DNA from 2 places in the Marinilactibacillus sp. 15R genome. Region 2 is predicted to be linked to the other one. Evidence: a T-box and tRNA genes for the amino acid it is inferred to sense, from the RefSeq annotation. Region 2 holds a T-box; the other holds one or more tRNA genes.
The links. A T-box is a leader RNA that pairs with one kind of tRNA and senses whether it is charged. The one in region 2 lies ahead of leuS (leucine--tRNA ligase), so its partner is inferred to be a tRNA-Leu.

Region 1: it encodes a tRNA-Leu, which carries the amino acid that the T-box ahead of leuS (leucine--tRNA ligase) is inferred to sense. The anticodon was not compared.

What each region holds. Positions count from the first base shown of each region.
Region 1 is NZ_CP017761.1:1,239,903-1,250,234, forward strand. Features, by position in the region: gene BKP56_RS06015 (efflux RND transporter periplasmic adaptor subunit) at 1-170, opposite strand, end outside; gene BKP56_RS06020 (metallophosphoesterase family protein) at 426-1,169, shown strand; gene BKP56_RS06025 (metallophosphoesterase) at 1,179-2,003, shown strand; gene BKP56_RS06030 (aldo/keto reductase family protein) at 2,168-2,965, shown strand; gene BKP56_RS06035 (Tex family protein) at 3,144-5,321, shown strand; gene BKP56_RS06040 (SprT family protein) at 5,364-5,819, shown strand; tRNA gene BKP56_RS06045 (tRNA-Leu) at 5,918-6,001, shown strand; gene BKP56_RS06050 (AEC family transporter) at 6,091-6,975, opposite strand; gene BKP56_RS13785 (hypothetical protein) at 7,117-7,272, opposite strand; gene gloA2 (SMU1112c/YaeR family gloxylase I-like metalloprotein) at 7,814-8,194, shown strand; gene gloA (lactoylglutathione lyase) at 8,294-8,677, shown strand; gene ggt (gamma-glutamyltransferase) at 8,780-10,332, shown strand, end outside.
Region 2 is NZ_CP017761.1:2,469,581-2,479,912, forward strand. Features, by position in the region: gene BKP56_RS12095 (ABC transporter ATP-binding protein) at 1-1,337, opposite strand, end outside; gene leuS (leucine--tRNA ligase) at 1,574-3,994, opposite strand; T-box leader at 4,072-4,295, opposite strand; gene BKP56_RS14170 (muramidase family protein) at 4,449-7,868, opposite strand; gene BKP56_RS12165 (class I SAM-dependent methyltransferase) at 8,157-8,717, shown strand; gene BKP56_RS12170 (ABC transporter permease) at 8,777-9,733, opposite strand; gene BKP56_RS12175 (ABC transporter permease) at 9,730-10,332, opposite strand, start outside.

The DNA of each region.
Region 1 (10,332 bases), 1.2 Mb from region 2:
GGTACAATTGTTCCATTAGATGAAACTACTTCAGTTACAGCATCTTCGGAAACAGTTGCGATTCTTGCAGTTGGTAATTGTTCGCTTTGAGAACTACTCCAGACACTATACCCAATAAAAATAATAACTGCCAGTACTATGACAATTCCTGTCCATTTTTTCCAATTCATTTGCATTGCTTCCTTCCTGTATATTGATACAATTTTTTCCTGTTTTAAGTATACCTTTAGAAATACTGGAATTCTATAAAGAAAGCTTAAATTTCTGAGAGCAAATAGGTGTTTTCAGAAAATGTAGTTTTATGTTATAAAAAGGGAAAAATCAGTTACATGCAGGAATAATTTCAGATAGTTCAAGGCAAGGATCAATGTGTGTTAAAATAATATATAAAGATCAACGGCTGAATATGAAACGGGGGAAATATAATGAAACAGAAAATATTTGTAATAGGAGATATACATGGTCAAATTACTATGTTTAAAAAGCTCCTTGAAAATTGGAATCCAGAAGAAGAACAGTTATTAATGATAGGAGACCTTGGAGATCGTGGGGAAGATCCAAGAGCTTGTTTTGAATTAGCCAAAGAACTAGTGGAAGAACATAATGCAATTTGTCTTAGGGGAAACCATGAAGAGATGCTACTTGATTTTATGAATAATCCTAAAAATAATGCAGCAATCTACGAAATGAATGGCGGAATGGTAACTATAAACTCATTTTTAAAATCTGATCATACTATTTACGATGCGTATGAACTAGCTGCTGCTTTACAAAGCAAAGCACCCTGGCTCAAACAGTTTATTGAAAAGTTACCTCTAAAGTATGAATGGGGAAATATCTTGTTTGTACATGCGGGAGTAAATCTTAGAGTCGATAATTGGGAGAAGACTAGCGATAATGATTTTGTCTGGATAAGAGAAGGATTTTATGACCAACCGAATACGACTGGGAAAATGATTGTATTCGGCCATACAGTTACAGCAATGTTACATGAAAATCACTCTGATACTTCGATCTGGAAAACAGAAGATGGTAAAATCGGCATTGACGGAGGAGCAGTTTATGGAGGGGCTCTTCACGGGATTGTGCTAGATCAGGAAGGAATCGTTAAGCAATACAGTGTAGATAATACCGGATATGCGTTTAACGATCTTTTACGGAAGGATTAAAACTGCGTAATGAAAATAGGAATGGTATCTGACTTGCATATAGATATTAATGAAAAAGCATTGAATGAAGGAGAAACGGTTGATCTTTTACTTGCTCAATTTATTGAAGATAAACAGATAGAAATATTGCTGATTGCTGGAGATATTTCTAATAATTATCTAAAAAGTCAGCAATTTATAGAAAAATTGAAGAAAAGATCGGGTATAGGTGTTTATTTTGTGCCGGGAAATCATGATTACTGGTCTAAAGAGCATAATGTAAAAGATACAAATAAAATTGATGCCTTTTTTCAGTCAAAAAATGAATCGTTAGTTGGTCATCCAGTTCGTTTGAATCAAGAATGGGCAATTGTTGGAACTCCTGGATGGTATGATTATGGATATGGTAACCAAGAAAAATATTCCGTGGAACAATTTGATAAGAAAAAATACAAGTTTGCTTCCTGGAATGACCGACATTATGTAGACTGGGGTAAAAGTGATCAGGTTATTAGTATGCAGATGCTGAATCAGTTGAGGGAGGATATTATCTCAGTAGGGAATAGAAAAATAATTTTGATGACACATGTAGCTACTCATCCAGAATTTGTCGTTCCTTTACCGCATAGAATATATGATTATGCGAATGCTTTTCTAGGTGCAAAGTCATATGAAAGCTTATATAAAGAATTTCCTCATATCAAATATAGCTTAATGGGGCATGTACATTTCAGGAAAGTCTTTCAAGAAGCGGATACAACCTATATTTCTGCATGTCTAGGAAATAAAAGACACTGGAGTATCAAAGATGTTAAAGTACAATTAGAAAAAACTCTTGTAGTAATAGATATTTAAATTTGTTGAAAGAAACTAAAATGACAAATGGACGAACCTTTGTTAAGTCACAATATTTCTAAATGGAAAATAGATAAATATTGTGAATTTCGAAGCGTTTTCTTTTGAGTAATTACCAGATATTCCTTAAACTTAAGATATAAAATAAGAGGAGGATTGTCAGGATGGTTAATCATTTGTCAAAACACATTCCAATGAATGATCATAAAAAGATTCCATTATTAGGATTTGGCACAGCTGAATTAAAAGGACCAAGTGCAGAAAAAGGAGTTGCCTATGCAATTAAGCAAGGTTATCGTTTAATCGATACCTCACCCAGTTATGGAAACGAAAACGAAGTTGGGAAAGGGATTCATTCAGCTATCAATGATCAGGTCACAAGAGAGGATCTTTTTGTCTCAACAAAAATTGAGCAGGAAGACATGAGTTTTGCGGGTGTGAAAAAGTCAGTAGAGGAAAGTTTAAATAGATTGAAACTGGATTATATTGATCTGCTTTTAATTCATTCTCCAGCCGACAGTGACGATGTGAATATAGATATGTGGAAAGGGATGGAAGCAGTTTGTAATACTGGGAAAGTCAAATCAATCGGTGTGTCTAACTTTACACGAAAAGAGTTAGAACCTCTCCTGAATAGTGCAACGATTAAGCCAACCATTAACCAGGTTAAACTAGCACCAGGTGACGTAGATTGGGATACAAAAGAAATTTCTGAAAATGAAAATATTATAATTATGGCCTACTCTCCGTTGAAAAAAGGACAATTAAATCATTCTGTTATCCAAAATTTAGCAGATAAATACGAAAAATTAGCTCAACAAATTGCTTTACGCTGGACTATTGAACTAAATACAATACCTACCCCACGCTCTGGTAATGAAGACCATATTCAATCAAACTCAGATGTTTTTGACTTTACCTTAACTGATGAAGAAGTACAAATGATCAATAAAATTGGTTGAAAAAAGCTTACATCATGAAAATAATGAATCTCCATGAATTAGAAATCTATTCTAATTCTGGAGGTTTTTTAGAATAGATAATGAGTTAAAATGCGTTTCTAATCAATCCAGACAATCACTCAATCAAAATTTATGCTAAAATAGAAGAGTTGAATATAATTATTGGAGATGAAAAAGTTTGACAGAAATTGAAAGCAAACAAATTTTAGACTTGTTGATAAAAGAATTAACTAACTACTCAAAAAAACAGATCACGGCAGTGTTGGATCTGTTGAATGACGGAAATACAGTTCCTTTTATTGCTCGTTACCGTAAAGAAGTTACCGGAACGTTGGACGAAGTTCAGATTCGTGAAATAGAAGAACGAAATGCTTATTTACAAAACCTTGAAAAACGAAAAGCAGATGTATTGGCTTCGATTGAAGAACAAGGTAAATTAACCCCTGAACTTGATAAAGAAATTCGTCAAGCGGTACAAATGCAGCGTGTTGAAGATTTATATAGACCATATAAGCAGAAACGTCGTACTAAAGCCACAATTGCAAAAGAACAAGGTTTAGAACCATTTGCGAAATGGATCCTTACTTTCCCAGAAACAGAATTAGATATAGAAGCAGAGAAATACCTCGATGAAGAAAAGGATCTTGAAACTATTGAGGCCATTATCACTGGTGCTCATGAAATCATTGCAGAATATATTTCTGATAATCCGAAATATCGGGAATGGATTCGTAATTATACAAGTAAAAACGGAACAGTTGTTGTCAAAGAAAAAGATAGTGCAGCTGATGAAAAATCTGTCTTTGAGATGTACTATGATTACTCAGAATCGATTACGTCTCTTGTTTCTCACCGTATATTAGCTATGAACCGTGGAGAAAAAGAAGGTATTCTGTCTGTTTCTATCGACATAGATGAAGAACGTGCCCGTCATTATATGTATAAACAAGAAATTTCAGTCAATGATATGACGCCAGCTGTTAAGTTAATTCAAGAAGCAATTAATGATGCTTATAAGCGATTTATTGGTCCATCTATTGAAAGAGAAATCCGTAATGAATTGACCGAAAAAGCAGAAGAACAGGCAATCGAAGTATTTGGAGAAAATCTTCGCAATTTGTTATTACAAGCACCACTGAAAGATCAGACTATTTTAGGCTTAGATCCGGCTTATCGGACAGGTTGTAAAATAGCTATTATCGATGCAACAGGAAAAGTTCTTTCAATTGATGTCATTTATCCACATAAACCGGCTTCTCAACAAAAACGAAATGAAGCTGCTAAACGCTTTAAAGAACTAGTTGAGGAATTTGATGTTGACACAGTTGCTATTGGTAATGGAACAGCCAGCAGAGAATCGGAAACTTTTGTAGCAGAAAATCTGAAAGAAGTTTCAAAAGAAGTAGCATTCGTTATTGTAAATGAAGCAGGAGCTTCTGTTTACTCAGCAAGTGAAGAAGCAAGAAGAGAATTTCCAGATCTGCAAGTTGAAGAACGTAGTGCGGTTAGTATCGCACGCCGCTTACAGGATCCATTAGCAGAATTAGTAAAAATAGATCCTAAATCAATTGGAATCGGTCAATATCAACATGATGTTTCTCAAAAACGTTTAACTGAACAATTAGACTTTGTTATAGAAACAGTGGTTAACCAAGTTGGGGTTAATGTTAATACGGCAAGCGCTGCTTTATTGAAGCATATTGCAGGATTAACGAAGACTACGGCTGAAAACGTTGTGAACTATAGAGAAGAAAATGGCAAGTTTACAAGTCGTGCCCAATTGAAAAAGGTTAAACGATTAGGACCAAAAGCCTTTGAACAAGCAGTTGGATTTTTACGTATCCCAGATGGAAAAGAACCATTTGATAATACTGGAATTCATCCAGAAACGTATAAAGAAGCTAAACTGATTTTAGAAATGGCTGGTGTCAGCAAATCAGAGATTGGCTCTGAAGAATTAGATATGCGATTCAAATTAATAAATGAAGAGAATGTTTTGAAAGAAACTGAACTGGGGATTGAAACCTATAAAGATATTGTAAAAGCATTAGTTGCTCCTGGGCGAGACATGCGTGACGATATGCCGGCTCCGCTTTTGCGTACAGATGTCTTGACAATGGAAGATTTAAAAGAAGGAATGGAACTTGAAGGAACCGTTCGCAATGTAGTCGACTTTGGAGCTTTTGTTGATATAGGCGTTAAACAAGATGGACTTGTCCATATTTCTAAATTAAGTAATAAATATATTAAACATCCAAGTGCGGTCGTAGCTGTTGGAGATATTGTCAAAGTATGGATTGATTCTGTTGATCTGAAAAAAGGACGTATTGCTTTAACGATGTTAGAGAATAAATAAATCACTAGGCGCAGTGCAGTCACTTTTATAAAGGAGAAACAAGTGAATCAGGAAACCTTACAAAAATTGGTAGAAAACATTTCTATGGAATATTTTGATCGATCATTCAAACATAAAGCAGCCTTTAACACTAGACTGAAAACAACTGGTGGAAGATATTTTTTACATTCTCATGAATTAGATTTTAATCCTTTAGTATTAGAAAAGTTTGGGTTAGAAGTATTTATTGGAGTAATTAAACATGAGCTATGTCATTATCACTTACACATAGCCGGTAGAGGTCATCAGCATAAAGATCCTGAATTCAAAGAATTACTTCAAAAAGTAAATGGACTGAGGTTTGTTCCTTCTTTAAGAGAAAAACAAAAGACAGCACAACTCTGGAAGTATCAGTGCTTGAACTGTCAGCTGGTTTTTCACCGTAAACGAAAATTCAATACAGAAAAATATGTTTGTTCTAAATGTAAAGGAAAATTAGAATTAAAGGGAAGAATTTAAAAAATAAGTTTTTGCTTAGTATAATTCACTCTTCAAATCACGAAAAATGTAATTGACTTGTATAGAAAACGCTGTTATGATAGTTTTTGTATGAGTTAGCATACGTGGCGGAATGGTAGACGCGTCAGCTTGAGGGGCTGGTGGGGCGATGCCCCGTGGAGGTTCGAGTCCTCTCGTGTGCATAAAAAAGAACCAGTCAAAGTTTATAAACTTTGACTGGTTCTTTTATATATCCATGATACTAAACTGAATTATTTATTATAGACTATAATCAATTAATTGATAAGACAAAATTAGATAAGGTAATCATAATCGGCATAGAAATCATTGCAAGAATACTTGCTAAAACAATTAGTCTAGCGCCATATTCATAATCTCCACCGTAAATTTGAGAAAACATGGCAGTGTTGACGGCGGTGGGAGTACAGTTAGCAATAGACAAAACAAGCAAAACGGACTCGTTTTGAATGGGGAGTAGCCAGATCATGACAAGACCGACTAATGGAGTTAGAATCAGGCGCACTAAAACTGTCCAGTAATTTTTTTTGACAAGAAAAATGTCTTTTAGATTAGTACGGGCTAGATAACCTCCTAATAAAATCATTCCCAAAGGAGAGCTAGTATCAGCTATCTTATCAAATCCATTGTAAATCACGCTCGGTAGTGTTATTTGTAGTAAATAGAGTACTAATCCTACAAAAGCACCAATTGTAGCTGGATTTGCCAAGGCCTGTCTTATCGTAACTGTTTGTTTCCCCTCAGATAATAGCCAAATACCATATGTAAACTGAAATATACCGGATGCAACGATATACATGGAAAGATAAAAAATACCTTCGTAACCAAGTAAAGGTAGCACAATAGGAATACCCACTAAAGCAGTATTTGAGAAGACAACTGCATATCGATCGATTTTAGTACCAGATTTTAACAAAAAAGAAACCATAATAATCCTGGTGATCATTACTAGGAATGATCCTATAAAAGCAAAGGTTAATAAGGATAAATGATTTTGATTGTATTCTTGCTGGAAAGACATCATTAATACGATAGGAATAACGAATCTTGTCGTCATGTTTGCAATTTGCTGACTACCATACATATCTAACACCTTTAACCGAACAAGAATGAATCCAAACAGGGCAACAAAAAACATAATAGCTAGTTGTTCTAATATAATCAGCGAAATAAGCGTATGCCTCCTTTGTTCAGGTAGTTTTTATAAATATACAGTTTAAAATGAACCATTGCAAACAAAAAACGGTTTCTCAACATGAGAAACCGTCTCTTTAAAAGATTATTTTGAATAACGTCTGGGTCCATTGTCATCATAGCGAACGGGGACTTTCACTTTGTTTGATTCATTGATATCGTTGACATGAAAAAAAGTCAATCCGATTAGGGGAACGATCGTCAGACATCCAACTAAAGTAATAGCTAATAGTAAACTCATTTTACTCACCCTTTCAGTTCTTCAAAGCGTGTTTTATGCTTCAAGAATATAAAACTTAATAATTAACTCATCTAAAGTATCCATCAAAAAGTGAAATTTATCAATCTAAATGTACCAATTTTTTTAAAAGATTTACTTTTAACTTAATTCTGGTAGAAGTCCCCTATTCTCTATAGTTATGAGCGAACACTTTTTTATAGGTAGTTCACTACCCACGATTGAGCGATTGTTCCTGCTTTGGTATAGTAGTAGTGAGAAATTATTAACCGAAATAGTAAGCGGGTAAAGCAAATGAAATAATCAAAGTGAATGAATAGTTCCACTATAGACAAATTTGTTCAGAATGTGGACATAAAGATAGCAAAAAACCACTGCATATTCGAGAGTAAACTTGTCCTATTTCTCATACGCACCATGACAGATAGAACGATACGAGTGAAAATATCTGGGCTGAATATTTTAGAATACAAGCTTTAGCTAAGTGGTGAATAGTTCACGATATAATGAGGTATAAGTAAGATGTAATAGAGAGGAGTCTACTATGTTAAAGAGAATTCATCATACAGCTATTATTGCTTCTGATTATGAAAAATCAAAGGAATTTTATACAGAAATTTTAGAATTAAAAGTTATAAATGAGACTTATAGAGAAGAACGTAAATCTTATAAACTGGATTTAGCTATCGGCAGTGCTCAAATCGAGTTGTTTTCATTTCCAGATCCTCCAAAACGCCCTAGTATGCCGGAAGCAAGAGGGTTGAGACATCTATGTTTTGAGGTAAACGATATAGAAAAAGCGGTCAGCTGGTTAGGGAAAAAAGGAGTTGAAGTTGAACCGATCAGAGTTGATCCAATCACCGACAAACGTTTTACTTTTTTTAAGGATCCAGATGATTTACCACTAGAATTATACGAAAGATAATAAAGAGTGAAAGTGAGTATTTCAATGATTACTTGACTTGACCCGCTACCTGTTTTAGGGCAGAATATTAAGTATAGATATAAATTAGGAGGAAAGATTATGCCAAAAAAAGCATTACACACCTGCGTTCGCGTGAAAGACTTAGAGAAATCTGTTAAATTCTATAAAGATGTATTAGGAATGGAAATCACTAGAAAAGCCGATTATCCAGACGGTAAATTTACATTAGTCTATCTTGCTCTTCCAGGAGATGATTATGAAGTTGAATTAACTTATAATTATGATCAGGAAGAACCATATGAAATTGGAAATGGCTATGGTCATATTGCAATAAGCGTTGATGACTTGAAAGCAACGCATGAAGAATACAGTAAGACTGGTTACGAAGTAACTGATCTTAAAGGATTATCAGATGGAGCGGCGAATTACTTCTTTATTAAAGATCCAGATGGTTACAAAATAGAAGTTATTCAAGCTAAATAATTCAGTAAAGTAATTCAAAAATTAAATGAATATGTAAAGCTCGAGAAAAGTTGAAAGACTTTATTCTCGAGCTTTACTTAGATACATAAGGGGGAGAAAGACGTGACAATACCAAGATTCGATGCAAGTGCCTTTCACTATGCTTCAAGGAGAGAACTTATTTATGGCAAAAAAGGGATGGTAGCATCTTCTCATCCATTAGCTTCTCAAGCAGGATTAGATATATTGAAAAAAGGCGGAAACGCTGTGGATGCAGCTATAGCAGCAGCAGCGACACTGACGGTAGTAGAACCGGGCTCAAATGGAATAGGAGGAGATAGCTTTTCAATCATATGGAAAGATGGGGAAATGCACGGTTTAAATGCAAGTGGTCCTGCACCGGCAGCAATGACTAGAGAAGCTATTCTAAAAAAAGGAGAAAACATTGCACCTCACGGACTAGATTCTGTAACTGTACCCGGAGTTCCAGCAGGGTGGGTTGCTTTAAGCAAAAAACATGGAAAATTACCTTTAAAAGAAGTGTTAGAACCAGCAGCTTTGATTGCTGAAGAAGGGTTTCCAGTCACTAGTACTGTAGCTCAGGCTTGGGAAAGAACTTTTAAAATATTAAGTAAGAAAGTCAATGAAATCCCAGTATTAAAAACATGGTTTGAAACTTTTACGCCAAATGGACATCCTGTAAAACCTGGGGAAATATGGTCATCGAAAGGACACGCTAAAACGCTTCGATTAATAGGAGAAACTGAGGGGAATGCGTTTTATAAAGGAGAGATAGCAGAAGCTATTGACAGGTTTTCAAAAAAACATGGGGGTTTCTTGAGAAAAACCGATTTGGCCACATATCAACCAGAATGGATAACACCCATTATGACAAATTATAAAGGATACGACATTTGGGAAATGCCGCCGAATGGTCAAGGAATTGTCGCATTAATGGCATTGTCTATTTTAGAAAATATCGAATTAAAGTCAAAGGATGATCCTGAAACGATTCATAAGCAAATAGAAGCGATTAAATTAGCTTTCAGTGATGGACAAGCTACGATTGCGGATATGAAGTATATGGATGAAACGGTTGATCGTTTATTATCTAAAACTTATGCAAAAGAACGAGCTGGATTGATTGGTCAAACAGCACTTGATCCAAAATCCGGAGTAAAAGATCAGTCTGGGACAGTTTATCTGTGTACTGCAGATGCAGAAGGAAATATGGTTTCTTATATCCAAAGTAATTATATGGGGTTTGGTTCTGGTACTGTTGTGCCTGATTATGGTGTGAGCTTACAGAACCGAGGATGTGGATTTACATTAGAAGAAAACCATCCAAATACATTAGCACCTGGTAAGAAGCCATTTCATACTATTATTCCAGGATTTATTACTAAAAACAATAAACCTGTCGGTCCTTTTGGAATCATGGGAGGACATATGCAGCCTCAAGCCCATCTGCAAGTAATCAGTTCACTAATTGATTTTCATTTGAACCCGCAAGATGCATTAGATGCTCCAAGGTGGCATTGGGATGAAAAGAAAAAAGTGTCAGTTGAATCACAAATGCCACTGAGAATTATTGAAGATTTAATCAGGAGAGGACACGAAGTTTCTATAGTTCCTACTAAAGGCTTGTTTGGAAGAGGAGAGATTATTTTTAGGGA
Region 2 (10,332 bases):
TAACATAAATTTTCTCTAATTGTTCCCGACATCATGGCATTTTCTTGTGATACATAACCGATTTGTCTTCTCCAAGAAGCAATAGAGATATCTTGAACAGGAATAGTACCCGCAATGATCTGCCCAGATTTTGGTTCATAAAATCTTTCGATTAATGCAAATAAAGTAGTTTTGCCTCCACCACTAGGGCCGGCAAAAGCAATTTTTTCTCCTGGATTCGTAGTAAACTGAATATTTTTCAGTATTGGATTACCTTCCGTATATTCAAATGAAACATTTTCAAAATGAAGAGGTAGATTAGTAATATCTACTTCTTCCCCTACTTCTGTAGGCTCTTCTTCTTCATCAAGAATATCAATAATTCGATTCGTTGCTCCTGCTGCTTTTTGTATCTGCATGAAAAAGTTCATGAACGTAACTGCGGGGAAAATCACTTGAAATAAGTAAAGCAAGAAGGCCACTAGAGATCCCGTCGACATTACGCCTTGAGCCACGCGATATCCTCCGTATCCAATGACTAATACAATAATTCCCATCATTAAAGTATACATTAATGGCGCAATCAAAGACATATATCTAGCTTCTTTTAACCCAATCTTGTATAAGCGATTGATTCCTCTCTTACCTTTTTCTTTTTCATACGGTTCAGCTGTAGAAGATTTCATCAGTCTCGCTTCAGAGATTGTCTGTTGGATTTTGCCCGAAAACACGGCTGTCTCATCTTGCATTTCTTTTGAAATCAAAGCAATTTTGTTTCCTAGCGGTTTAACCAGTATCGTAACTAGAGGTATCGCTATCAGCATAACTAGCGTCATTTGCCAATCCATAAAAATCAGTATAAAAAATACACCAATAACCGTGATGACTCCTGTAATAAACTGCGGGAAAAAAGAAGTAATCAGATTCTGAACAATAATCGTATCATTTGTTATCCGACTAACTACCTCTCCAGAAGCATACTGGTCAAAGAACTTGACTGGTAATCTTGTAACTTTTTTCCACAAAAACGATCTTAATCCTGCAATAACCTGGTGCCCTACTTTATGTAAAATAAAATTGGACATTGCATCTAATAAAACTTGTATGACAAATACTCCCACAATACCGGCTATCATCCGAGGAGTAAAAAAATCTAATTCGATTCCATCTATAAAACGCTGAGTTACTAGTGGAATCATTAACTGCGTAGCTGTAGTCAAAATACTTCCTAATAAACCGATGAGTAATAATGACTTAGACAAATCAGTCGACCAGATCAATCGAATAAACTTTTTAAGATCATGTTTATTTAATTTTTTTTGTACGATCAGTTCGTTACTCATAAAATCGCGTTGCATGTAAGTTTCTCCTCTATTTAGATTGCTTGCTAATCTAACTTAAATTCTATAAACACAGTGCATTAATATTTTATCAAACAATCGGAAAGGTTGCACTGTTTATTTAAATGATCAGACTTTAGACTGAGAAGTATTATTTAAGAGACAATCAAAAATATAAAATAATCGGCACACCGTATTTCATAAAAAGGAGACATAAAACGTAATGTCCTATGTCTCCTTGTATTATGCTTTATTTAATTAGGAGCAACAATATTGACTAACTTGCCGGGAACCACAATTACTTTACGAATTGTTTTTCCTTCCAGATGTTCTTTGATATTTTCATTTTCCATAGCCATCTGTTGGAGTTCTTCTTTTGAAATATTTTTTGAAGCTATCGCTTTTCCACGAATTTTTCCATTTACCTGGAAAACTACTTCCACTTCATCTGTTACTAATTTTGTTTCATCGTAAGTTGGCCATGGTTCATAAGAGATGCTCTCACCTGTTTGGCTGACACGACTCCAAAGTTCTTCTCCAACATGAGGTGCAATTGGTGCTAGCATTTTCAAGAATCCCTTGATATAGTCGACTGGCAGACCTTCTGCTTTATATGCCGCATTTACAAAAACCATCAGCTGGGAAATACCTGTATTAAACTGCAGATTTGCAAAATCTTGCGTAACTTTTTTGACCGTTTGATTATATACAATATCTAATTCTCCATTATTTATCGTTGTAATTCGGTCTCTCAAACGATCTTCTTCATCAATCAGCAGTCTCCAGACACGATCCAGAAACTTACGTGAACCTTCAAGCCCGTCCGTACTCCAAGCAATGGCAGCATCAAGCGGACCCATGAACATCTCATAAACTCTCAATGTATCTGCTCCAAATTCTTCCACAACATCGTCAGGATTTACGACATTTCCTTTTGATTTAGACATTTTTTCATTATTTTCACCTAGAATCATCCCTTGGTTATATAGGCGTTCAAATGGCTCTTTGGTTGGAACAATACCTAAATCGTATAAAAATTTGTGCCAGAAACGAGCATATAACAAATGAAGCACAGCATGTTCTGCTCCACCGATATATAGATCTACTGGTAGCCATTTTTTTAGTTTTTCTGAATCAGCTATTTGTTCTGGATTTTCAGGATCAATAAATCTCAAGAAATACCAAGAGCTCCCTGCCCATTGCGGCATTGTATTCGTATCTCTTTTACCTTTTTTCCCAGTTTGGGGATCGGTTACATTGACCCATTCTTCTATAACGGCTAATGGTGATTCACCTGTTCCAGATGGCTTGATTTCATCTGTCTTAGGCAATTCAATTGGTAAATCTGCTTCTGGGACAGTAGTTGTTGTGCCATCTTCCCAATGAATCACTGGAATTGGTTCACCCCAATATCTTTGGCGAGCAAATAACCAGTCTCTTAATCGATAGGTTGTTTTTCTCTCTCCAACCTGCTTCTCTTCGAGATAATCTATTATTTTACTGATCGCTTCTTCTTTATTTAACCCATCCAAAAAATCAGAATGAATGTGTGGTCCATCTTCTGTGAAAGCAGCTTCTTTTACATCTCCACCTTCTAGTACAGAAATAATTTCTAAATCATATTTTTTTGCAAATTCCCAATCTCGTTCATCATGGGCTGGAACTGCCATAATTGCACCAGTACCATAAGATGCTAGCACATAATCAGCTATCCATATCGGTATTTCTTTTCCGTTTATTGGATTAATTGCATATGCACCAGTGAATACTCCTGTTTTATCTTTATTTAAATCTGTTCGTTCCAAATCAGATTTAACACTTACTTCTTTTATATAAGTTTTGACAGCTTCTTTTTGATCTTCTGAGGTAATTTGATCAATCAATTCAGATTCTGGTGCCAACACTGCATATGTCGCTCCGAATAGCGTATCAGGACGAGTTGTGAATACAGTAAAATCTAGATCTGTATCTTTAATTGAGAATATAACATTTGCACCTTCAGATTTTCCGATCCAGTTTCTCTGCATATCTTTTATATGTTCCGGCCAGTCAACCTCTTCTAAGTCTTCAAGCAAACGATCTGCGTAAGCAGTAATTTTAAGCATCCACTGCTTCATTGGTTTACGATATACAGGATGTCCTCCGCGTTCAGATTTCCCGTCGATCACTTCTTCATTTGCTAGTACTGTTCCTAATGCCGGGCACCAGTTAACTGGTACTTCCGCCTCATACGCTAATCCTTTTTCATATAGCTTTATAAATATCCACTGAGTCCATTTATAATAGTCGGGATCAGTAGTATTGATTTCTCGTTCCCAGTCATAACTAAATCCCAAAGAATTGATCTGACGCTTAAAAGTCTGAATATTTTTTTCTGTGAATTCTGCCGGGTCATTACCTGTATCCAAGGCATACTGCTCTGCAGGCAAACCAAAAGCGTCCCAGCCCATTGGATGAAGTACATTATAGCCCTGAGCACGTTTCATACGGGAAATAATGTCTGTTGCAGTATATCCTTCCGGATGCCCTACATGCAGCCCTTGTCCAGATGGATACGGAAACATATCTAATGCATAGAAATTTTCTTTATTATCATCTTCTGTTGTTTTAAATGTTTGATTGCTTGACCAGAAGTCTTGCCATTTTTTTTCAATTGATTTGTGATTGAATGACATCTTGTTCTCTCCTTTTAAAACTATTTTATTAATATTCATAAATCAAAAAAACCCTATAAACCATACTATTGTATAGCTCATAGGGCGTTATTTATCGCGGTACCACCTAAGTTCATTGTCCTTGATAAAAGGACAATCTTAAATCTTTAACGCAGATCTACGGTTTAAGTTAGTAGAATCAAAAGATCATTTCACTTAAACGACTTCCAGGCGAGTTCTGTTTCTTTCATACGTATTTTCACCACACATACGCTCTCTATTAATGAAAGGCCAACATACTATTCCTGTTCAGAGTCTTTTATTTAATAAATAGTCACTAAAAATTTTATTTATTGAAAAATCATTTATTAGTAATCATCTTACCAAAACACTTACACTGCCGCAATAGTTTTCGTAAATTACTGAAATCAAAAAAAAGCTTTGACAGTTGTTTATTCTGTCAAAGCTTTAAAAATTAAATACTTAGTATTTGATCTATATAAATAAGATCAGATGACAATTGATTTTTATCTTTTAACTGTTGAACTGTTAGATTGAATTTAAGGGCAATACCAGAAAGAGTATCTCCGCTGACAACAAGGTAACTTCCTTTATCAGAATTTTCTTTTCCTGATTCTGCATTGACGATTAATACTTGACCGACGTAAATCATATCACTTTTTAATTGGTTCCACTCTTTAAGTTGTGAAACTGAAGTATCATATTTTTTAGCTAAGCCTGACAAAGTATCTCCTGACTTCACTTTATACTCTCCGCTTTGCGAAGATGTTTCTTCAGTTATTTTTGTGTTAGAACTACTTGAAGAACTTTGAGTCTTTCCAGCAACGACCAATTTCTGATTGACAAATATCAGGTCACTTTTCAGATTGTTCAATGACTTGATTGAAGAAACGGTTGTATTGTATTTCTTCGCAATAGATGTCAATGTATCTCCACTGACTACTGTATAACTAGTTGAAGATGTGTCTGGTTTTGCATCTGTATTTGTATCAGTTGACCCACTGCTTGATGAACCGTTTATAGTTAACTTCTGATTGACAAATATCAGATCACTTTTCAGATTGTTCAATGACTTGATTGAAGAAACGTTTGTATTGTATTTCTTCGCAATAGAAGTTAATGTATCTCCACTGACTACTGTATAACTAGTTGAAGATGTTTCTGGTTTTGCATCTGTATTTGTATCAGTTGACCCACTGCTTGATGAACCGTTTATAGTTAACTTCTGATTGACAAATATCAGATCACTCTTCAGATTGTTCAATGACTTGATTGAAGAAACGGTTGTATTGTATTTCTTCGCAATAGAAGTTAATGTATCTCCACTGACTACTGTATAACTAGTTGAAGATGTTTCTGGTTTTGTCTCTGTATTTGTATTTGTTGAACCATTATTTGTTGAACCTTTTATAGTTAATTTCTGATTGACAAATATCAGATCACTCTTCAGATTGTTCAATGACTTGATTGAAGAAACGGTTGTATTGTATTTCTTCGCAATAGATGTCAATGTATCTCCACTGACTACTGTATAACTAGTTGAAGATGTGTCTGGTTTTGCATCTGTATTTGTATCAGTTGACCCACTGCTTGATGAACCGTTTATAGTTAACTTCTGATTGACAAATATCAGATCACTTTTCAGATTGTTCAATGACTTGATTGAAGAAACGTTTGTATTGTATTTCTTCGCAATAGAAGTTAATGTATCTCCACTGACTACTGTATAACTAGTTGAAGATGTTTCTGGTTTTGCATCTGTATTTGTATCAGTTGACCCACTGCTTGATGAACCGTTTATAGTTAACTTCTGATTGACAAATATCAGATCACTCTTCAGATTGTTCAATGACTTGATTGAAGAAACGGTTGTATTGTATTTCTTCGCAATAGAAGTTAATGTATCTCCACTGACTACTGTATAACTAGTTTTACTCGTTTCTTGATCACTATCATCTGATGTATCTGGCTGAGAGGTATTAGCATCCCCGCTAACCGGAATAATGAGTTTTTGATTTACAAGAATTAAATCACTTTTTAGATTATTTGCTGTTTTAATTGCTGAAACTGTCGTTCCATATTTTCTTGCTATAGAGGTCAATGTGTCTCCACTAACTACTGTATAAGAATTTCCATTCGTATTATTTCCAGTTGATGGAGAGGTTTCTGGATCAGTAGGGGTTTCTGAACTATTTCCACCACTATTATTGCCTGTATTCCCTGTACTATCATATTGAGTCAAGTTATACATTTCGATTATACTATTCAACTTACTTGCGTAGGTAGGATCTGTTGCATATCTTCCCTGCAGCCAAGCTGTGGCATCTTTATAAGAAGTAGTGTTCTCAATCCAAGCACCAGAATAATAAGAATTATCCCAACTTGTCCCGCTTCTGATAAGACTTGCATTATCTTGTAGTGATTCAGCGTAACTTGGATACTTTTTAAAGTAATCTGTAATGGTAATCCAGCCAGTACTTTGGTAATATTCTTGTGTTTTCATAGCTACAGATTGTCCATTGTAACTACCTTTGATACCAAAAAGATTATAATTTGGTGGTGCAGCTAATTGACTTTTCCCATATCCAGATTCCAGACTTGCTTGAGCAATCATGACAGATGCGTATATTCCATTTTCTTTAGCTACCTGTTGTGCATAAGAAGCAATTTGTTTAATAAAATCGCTTGAAGACTGTGTTTGATTCAAATTCGCTGTTGACGAAGTCGAAGAAGTTACTGAACTAACAGCTGCTTGATTAATAGCTAATTTCTGACCAACTTTAATTACATTGGCATTAGATAATTTATTTAGAGAAACAAGACTGCTAACCGATGTATTATAAGTCTTGGCAATTTTAGTTAAAGTATCACCAGATTTGACAGTATATATAATTGCTTTTTCTTCTGTTTTTGTTGCTACTTTTTCTTCAGCTTTAGTTTCGACTTCAGTCTCAACTTTTGTTTGAGCTTTTATCTGTACTTCAGGTTCAGACTCAGTTTCTACTTTTACTTCAGGTTCAGACTCAACTGTTACTTCTTCTTTCACTTCTGTTTCTAACTGTTTGGACGCTTGTGTAGATTCTACATTTGCAGGCTCTGCAAAGTCTTCTTCATTAGATTCAACTTCTTTTACTGTTGAATCAGTATTTTGAATATCTTCTGAAACATTCTCAGATTCTTCAGGAATTATAGATTCGGAAGTTTCATTTATATTGCTTTTTTGAAGAAGGTCACCACTTTCAACAAGCTCTTCGTTTTGAAGATCCGCTTCGCTTTCTTCTGCATTATCCACATCAGCGTCATCTAAAGCTATTTCATCAGTATCTGTTGAAATAGCTTCATCTTCTACACTTTCACCATTTTCTCCTAATTCTTCTGTTGAAGTAGAATCTTTCAGAATTTCTTCGCTATCCTGAGAGGTAGTAGTTTCATTTTTTTCAGTTTCTTCTAGTTGATAAGTAAGTAAAGTTTCAAATACAGTATTTAGATCATTAACAGATAAGTTCTCAACGTCAAGTTGTACTAAAAGACTTTCGCCTCCAACTTTTTCAATCATGTTAATGAGTTGGGCTTTTACAAATTCTAATTCTTCTTTTTCGGAGTTTGTCAGTTCGACTTCTTTAGGGGCTTCATCACTTGCAACTTCATCACTTGTTGTAGGCTGTTCTTTGACAGCAGCTTGTAATTCGTTATACTGATTATATAATTCTTGTACTTCGTCTCTATTCAAGTCCATTTCTTCGGCTTGTACTGCTTCGCTGAATGCTGAAACCGCAACGACACTAGCTAATACACTTGAAGACATCGCGAGCTTCATTGAGCGTTTTCTGGTACTTTTTTTGTAAAAAGATAACATATCATTTGGTTTTCTCATATAATTATACCCCTCTCAAAAACAAGTTCTCTAAAGTTACTTTGTCCATTTATTATACAATTAGTAAGAGCTAAAAGGAACCTAATTGTAAGGTTTTTATTAAATGTCATTAACTTGTAACAGTAGATAAAGCGAACACTCCTTATAGTTTTTGAATATGTTTTTTTAAAAAAAGAATTACCTTCCCTAACAGCTTTAATTTAAGCTAATATTGTTACATATTAAAAATCAAGTTGGGGAACAATATATGAACACATCATTTTAACAGAAAGGATTTTAATTATGCTTATGACTCCTTTACGGTATTGTCACCATCTACTATCTCAATTAATCTCAACTGGTGATACAGTAATAGATGCCACAGTAGGAAATGGAAAAGATACAATAAAATTAGCTCAATTAGTTGGAAAGACTGGAAAGGTTTATGGATTCGATATCCAAACAGCGGCAATTGAAGAAACAAAAAAAAAGGCCCAATTGACAGGTTTAACTGAACAAATTGAACTGATTGCTGATGGTCACGAAAATTTTAAAAAATACCTGCCCCACAATATTCAAGTCCAAGCACTGGTCTTTAATTTAGGTTATTTACCCAGAGGAGATAAATCAATTATTACTTTACCTGCTACAACTTTATCTGCTTTAGAGCAAGGCCTTGATTTATTGAATGTAGGAGGTCAGATATTAATGATGATTTATTATGGACATGAAGGTGGTCCAGAAGAAAAAGACGCTGTGCTCTCTTATATTAAAACCTTACCTCAAGAAAATTTTTCCGTTCTTCAATATGGATTTATCAATCAAAAGAATACCCCTCCCTTTCTAATTGCTATTGAAAAAAGAAAATAAAAATAGAGAGCTGTTTCCAAGTAGAAGACAGCTCTCTATATTGTACTTTATAATTACTTTTATCTCGATTTAATGTAAGTAACTCCAAGTTTTGCTGGAGATTCTGCTCTACCAATTACTCCAACTAACACTAAAATTGTTAATAGATATGGCATGACTAATAACCATATTGAAGGAATATCTTGGATGATCGGGATATACGTACCGATACGTGCTAAACTTTGTGCAAACCCAAAGAATATTGCCGCACCCATAACCCCTAACGGATTCCACTTACCAAATATCATTGCTGCCATTGCGATAAATCCTTGTCCGGCAATCGTTAAAATACCAAATTCATTAGAGATCGCTTGAGCTTGAATAGCTCCGCCCATACCTCCAAGTAATCCAGAAATTAATACTCCAGAATATTTCATTGCATATACTTTGATCCCAAGTGTTTCAGCAGCATGTGGATGTTCACCAACAGAACGTAAACGTAGTCCGAAACGTGTTTTAAATAAGACAAACCATGCAATAACGGCTAATACAATTCCAAAATAAGCTGGTCCAGAAGTATTTTCGAAGAAAATTGGTCCAATAATCGGTATACGATCTAATAAGAAAATACTGGTTCTTCCAAATGACTCAGGCAATGGCCCTGTTTGTGCAGCTCCGAATATCGCCCTCGTTAAAAACACACCAATAGCTGGTGCTGCAAGATTGATAACTGTTCCTGAAATAATATGATCTGCTCTTAAATTGATTGTTGCAACAGCATGGATAATTGAAAATAAAATACCGATAAAGCCTCCGGCAATCAGCCCCATCCACGGAGTCCAACCACCAAATGCCGAAGCAAACTGGATATTAAAAACTGCGGACATAAATGCACCCATAACCATAATACCTTCTAGCCCAATATTAACTACACCACTACGTTCAGAAAATGTCCCGCCTAATGCAGTCAAGATCAAAGGAGCTGCATAGATCAATGAGCTGGATACAATCAACTGAATAATATCTAATGCGTTCATACGTCTCCTCCTTTTGTTGAACTTGCCGCTTCTTTTTTAGCGGTTCTTTTATCTACAAAATAGCGAATAATATAATTTGCTCCTACAAAAAAGATAATTGCTGAAGTAACAATATCTGCCATCTCATCTGGAACACCTGCACGGTTAGGCATAAATCCAGCTCCGATGTCTAATACTCCGAATAAAATAGAAGAAAAGAAAATACCGATTGGATTACTTAATCCTAGTAAAGCTACCGCAATCCCATTGAATCCAATATCTGGTAGTCCACCTTGAGTAAAGATATTTCCAAATGTACCAAGACCGTGGATTGCTCCGCCTAATCCTGCTAAACCTCCGCTTAAAAACATTGAAAGAATGATATTTTTTTCTGCACTCATTCCTGCATAAGTCGAAGCATATGGATTTAATCCCACAGCTCTAATTTCAAATCCGGCTGTAGTGCGAGTCATAAAAATCCAATAAAGGATAACGACCACAATCGCTAAGAAAAATCCTAAGTTTAACCGAGAACTTTGAGTTAAAGTAGAAAGCCATCCTATACTCAAACTTGCATTTTCTCCAACAGATTCAGTTGTATTTCCTGATTCAGAAAGAAC